2 regions of the Massilia scottii genome follow, and region 2 is predicted to be linked to the other one. Evidence: predicted binding sites of a transcription regulator. Region 2 holds the regulator's gene; the other holds the start of a gene.
What was found. The regulator sigma-54, encoded in region 2, starts transcription at its own class of promoters, with help from an activator protein. The targets are predictions, from matches to a motif close to TGGCANGNAANCTGCTTT.
Positions count from the first base shown of each region.

Region 1: RBA41_RS06890 (PEP-CTERM sorting domain-containing protein) is a predicted target of sigma-54. The motif match lies at 1,144-1,161, and genes of this name have one in related genera.

Region 1 is NZ_JAVCWM010000004.1:177,336-179,535, reverse strand. Features, by position in the region: gene RBA41_RS06895 (DUF5009 domain-containing protein) at 1-991, opposite strand, end outside; gene RBA41_RS06890 (PEP-CTERM sorting domain-containing protein) at 1,201-1,812, shown strand; gene RBA41_RS06885 (alpha/beta hydrolase) at 1,825-2,200, opposite strand, start outside.
Region 2 is NZ_JAVCWM010000009.1:160,346-162,545, forward strand. Features, by position in the region: gene RBA41_RS14920 (hypothetical protein) at 1-312, shown strand, start outside; gene RBA41_RS14925 (RNA polymerase factor sigma-54) at 335-1,807, opposite strand; gene lptB (LPS export ABC transporter ATP-binding protein) at 1,810-2,200, opposite strand, start outside.

The DNA of each region.
Region 1 (2,200 bases), on a different contig from region 2:
GACTGGTCGCGGCCGGTTCGACCAGCACCGTCCAGCGGCGCGCCGCGCGCACTTCCACCAGCCAGTACAGCAGGGCGAACAGGGCCACGCACAGTGCGCCGCAATACAGAGCCCAGGGCGGGGTGGCGCCGATCTTCGAGACCGGGTACCAGCGGTGCAGCACCCAGGCCGCCGCCGCCAGCACGGCCGCGAAGGCGGCGCCATGGCGCAGGCGCAGCGAGGCAGGGCGTTGGCCGTCGAAAAACAGCAGCGCGCATACCAGCCCGGCCAGCACGATGAGGCTGTGGATGGCATGCCCGGCCAGCGCCGTGCCGGTGCCGCTGCGGGTGGTGAGCATGTACAGGGTCAGGCAGGCCAGCATGGCGCCCAGCAGCAGCGTCAGTTGCCCGCGCGCCAGCTGGTACAGCACGGCGCCGGCCAGGTAGGCCCAGCCGATCAGGCCGAGGATGCCCCACCACTGCGGCGTCATCATGCTGGTGCCGTCGGCGCCGCGCCAGAGCAGGGCCAGCGCCGCCAGCAGCGCCACCCCGGCCGCCCGCAGGCAGCGGTCGAGCAGGACGCTGTCGAAGCGGTACACGCCCCACACCAGCAGCACGGCTGCGTAGAATGCCAGCGACCAGGCCGCGATCGGCATGCGCATGGCTTGCTCGCTGTAACCGGACTCGGCATTGACCATGAACACGCCCATCACGATCAGCGCCAGCGCGCGGTAGGCCGTATGGCCGAACACCCGCAGCGCGGCGTCGCCGCGCGCGATGCGGCTGTTCACGCCGAAGGGAATCGACATGCCGACCGCAAACAGGAAGCCGGGAAACACGATATCGGCCAGGCCCATGCCGTCGGCCGCGCCATCGACGTGCAGCAGCCAGGAGGGCACGCCGCGCGCGCCGGCCAGGTAATTGACGAAAAGCATGAGAACGAAGGTGAGGCCGCGAAAGGCGTCGACCGACAGGATGCGTTGCCGGGGCAGGTCGTTGAGCGGGACGGGCATGGGCGCTGGGGGTAGGTTGTCGAATCCGGCAGTCGGGAAAGCTGTTCGGAAGACAAGATTATATCACCTGGCATGTCGGCATTCTTTACAGCCGAGCTGGAAGAAACCGTTAGTGTTGCGCTAAGTCGCTGAAAAGATTGACTACTTGTTGCGGGTACGCATATTGCTTCGCCTTGTTACAGGTTTGCTCATAAGAATAAGGAGAAGATATGACCGGTAAAATGACCGTCGCGGCCTGCATGGCGCTATTGCTGGCGGGAACGGCGCAAGCCGGCGTGATCGGCGCCGGCGGCTTCACCGCCCCGACCGTGATCGATTTCGAGGATGCCGTCGCCGGTCCCATCGGCAGCCAGTACGCGGCGCTGGGCGCGACCTTCGTCAATTTCGACCTCGACGTGTATGCGACCTCGCCGGCGCCGCCGAGCCGGGTGGCGCTCAAGTTCATCGACGGTTCGCCCGGGATCGACGGCAGCATCGTGTTTTCGTCGGTGATCACCCGGCTGGGCGCGGACGCGAGCACCAATCCGGAGGATGACACTTTCGTCGACGCCTACCTCGGCAATACCCTGGTCGGCAGCGCCTTTTTCGACACCGGCGGCGACGGCCTCGGCGGTTCTTTCATCGGCATCGAATTCCTGTCCGGCTTCGACCGCGTGGTGTTTCGCACCCTGCCGGTCGTCAACGGCGCGCTGGCGCTCGACAATCTGCGCTTCGAAAATGTCGTTCCGCCCAGCCCGGTGCCGGAACCGGGCAGCCTGACCCTGACCCTGGCCGGGACCGCGTTGCTGGGACTGGTACTGGCGCGGCGCCGCCGGCGCTGAAGCGGGCGCGCCCTACAGCGTCTTGCCGGCGATGACGGCCTGCGCGGGCAGGGCGGCGGCCAGCGGGATGGCCTCGATCGGCTGGGCAAAACGGGTGCTCAGGAACGCGGCGATGCGCTCCTGGGTCGCTTCCAGGTAGGGAATGTTCATGTGGTCCGAGTCGGGCACGGTTTCGTCCAGGTGCAGCTTGCCGAGCTGGGCCACCAGCAGGTCGGTGTGCGAATGCGGCACGATGTCGTCGAAGGCGGCGCGCAGCACGTAGGTCGGCGCGTTCAGCGAGGAGGCGTATTTGACCGACTCGAAACGGTGGCGCAGCACGTACTCGACCGGCACCGCGCGGAACTTGCGCTTGGCTATGGCCAGAATCGAATCGTAGGGCGTGATCAAG
Region 2 (2,200 bases):
GCCAAGCTGCAGGAACTGCGCAAGCTCACCACACACAAGCAGCACATGCTGGCGCTGTTTGAAGCAAATTGGCGCGCCAAGCTGGGCGACGTGCGCGGCGCGCTACCGCTGTACGCCAGCGTGTTGCGCGCCAATCCAGCGCTGGCCGGGGCCTACAAGGATATGGGTGATGCGCTGTTCCTGAGCTACGACATGGCGCGCGCCTGGCGCAGCTGGGATGCGGGCCGGCGCATGGCACCCGGCCTGGGAACGTTCAAGGCGGTGAACCAGTACGAGCAGCTGCTGCTGCGCGAGCACCCGGAATTTTTCTAGGCGCCGCGCAGCTCTGAGCAGGCTAGAGGCACTTGCGCAGGGCGACCGGCGGAATCTTGAGCGCTTCGCGGTACTTGGCGACCGTGCGGCGCGCGATCACCATGCCCTGCTCGCCCAGCATGTCGGCGATCTTGCTGTCCGACAGAGGGCTCTTGGGATCTTCGGCGCTGGTGAGCTGCACGATCAGCGCGCGGATCGCCGTCGATGACGCTTCGCCGCCCGCTTCGGTGGCCACGTGGCTGCCGAAAAAATATTTGAGCTCGAACATGCCGTGCGGCGTCATCATGTACTTTTGCGTGGTCACGCGCGAGATCGTACTTTCGTGCAGGCCGAGCGTGTCGGCGATTTCACGCAGCACGAGCGGGCGCATCGCCACCGCACCGTGCGAGAAGAAATTGCGCTGGCGTTCGACGATCGCTTCGGCCACCCGCAAGATGGTATCGAAACGCTGGCGCATGTTCTTGATCAGCCACTTCGCTTCCTGCAGCTGCGCGCCCATCTGCCCTTCGCCCTTGCCCTGCTTGAGCAGCGCGGCGTACATGCTGTTCACGCGCAGGCGCGGCATGACATCGTTATTGAGCATCACCGACCAGCCGTTTTTCGCCTTGCGCACGATCACGTCCGGCACCACGTAGTCCGATACGTCCGACGCGAACTCCGCGCCCGGATGCGGATTGCACTGGCGGATCACGGTCTGCGCCTCGCGCAAGTCTTCATCGTCGCAGTCGAGCGCCTTTTTCAGCTTGTTGAATTCACGCTGCGCGAACCAGGTCAGGTGGTTCTCGACGATGGTCAGCGCCATGCGCCGCGTCACCAGCGCCACACAAGGCATGCGCCGGATCTGCAGCGCCAGGCACTCGGACGCGTTGCGCGCGCCCACGCCAACCGGATCGAAACTTTGCAGCAGCGCCAGCGCCGTGCGCAGTTCTTCAATTTCGATATCCAGCTCGGGTGGCATGCGCTCGTGGATTTCTTCCAGCGTTTCGGTCAGGTAGCCGTTGTCGTCGATGGCGTCGACGATCAGTTCGACCAGCGCGCGGTCGCGCGCCTCCAGCACGGTCACGCGCATCTGCTCCATCAGGTGCTCGCGCAAGGTGGTGGCCGAGGCTTCCAGCTGCGGGCGCGAATCCTCATCGTCGGATGTCTTGGCGCGACCGAGGTCGCCCCATTCGCCATCGTTGTCGCTGCTGGCCGGGCTGTCCGCCTCGCCGCCTTCGAAGCCCTCGCCTTCGGCCGGCGCCGGCGCATCCTGCGCACCCGGCTCGGGCGCCGCTTCGGTCGGCGTCGAGGTGCTGCTGATGGCGCCATCGCCCAGCAGGCGCACCGAATGATCGAGCGGATCGTCGAGCCGTTCGAGCAGCGGGTTGTCGCTTAACAGCTGTTCCAGTTCCTGGTGCAGTTCCAGGGTCGACAACTGCAGCAGCCGGATCGACTGCTGCAGCTGGGGCGTGAGGGCGAGGTGCTGTGAGGTGCGTAGTTGAAGGGACTGTTTCATGCCTACATCCGGAAGTGTTCGCCCAGGTAGACCCGGCGCACGGATTCATCGGCGATGATGTCGTCGGGTCGACCGGAGGCGAGCACCGCACCCTGGTTGATGATGTAGGCGCGATCGCAAATGCCGAGCGTTTCGCGCACGTTGTGGTCGGTGATCAGGACCCCGATGCCGCGCTGCTTGAGGAAGCGCACGATGCGCTGGATCTCGATGACGGCAATCGGATCGACCCCGGCGAACGGTTCGTCGAGCAGCACGAAACGCGGGTTGGTCGCCAGCGCGCGCGCGATCTCGACCCGGCGCCGCTCGCCGCCCGACAGCGACATGGCCTGGTTCTCGCGCAGTTTTTCAATTTGCAGGTCGGCCAGCAGGGTGTCCAGGCGTTCGTTGATCTGG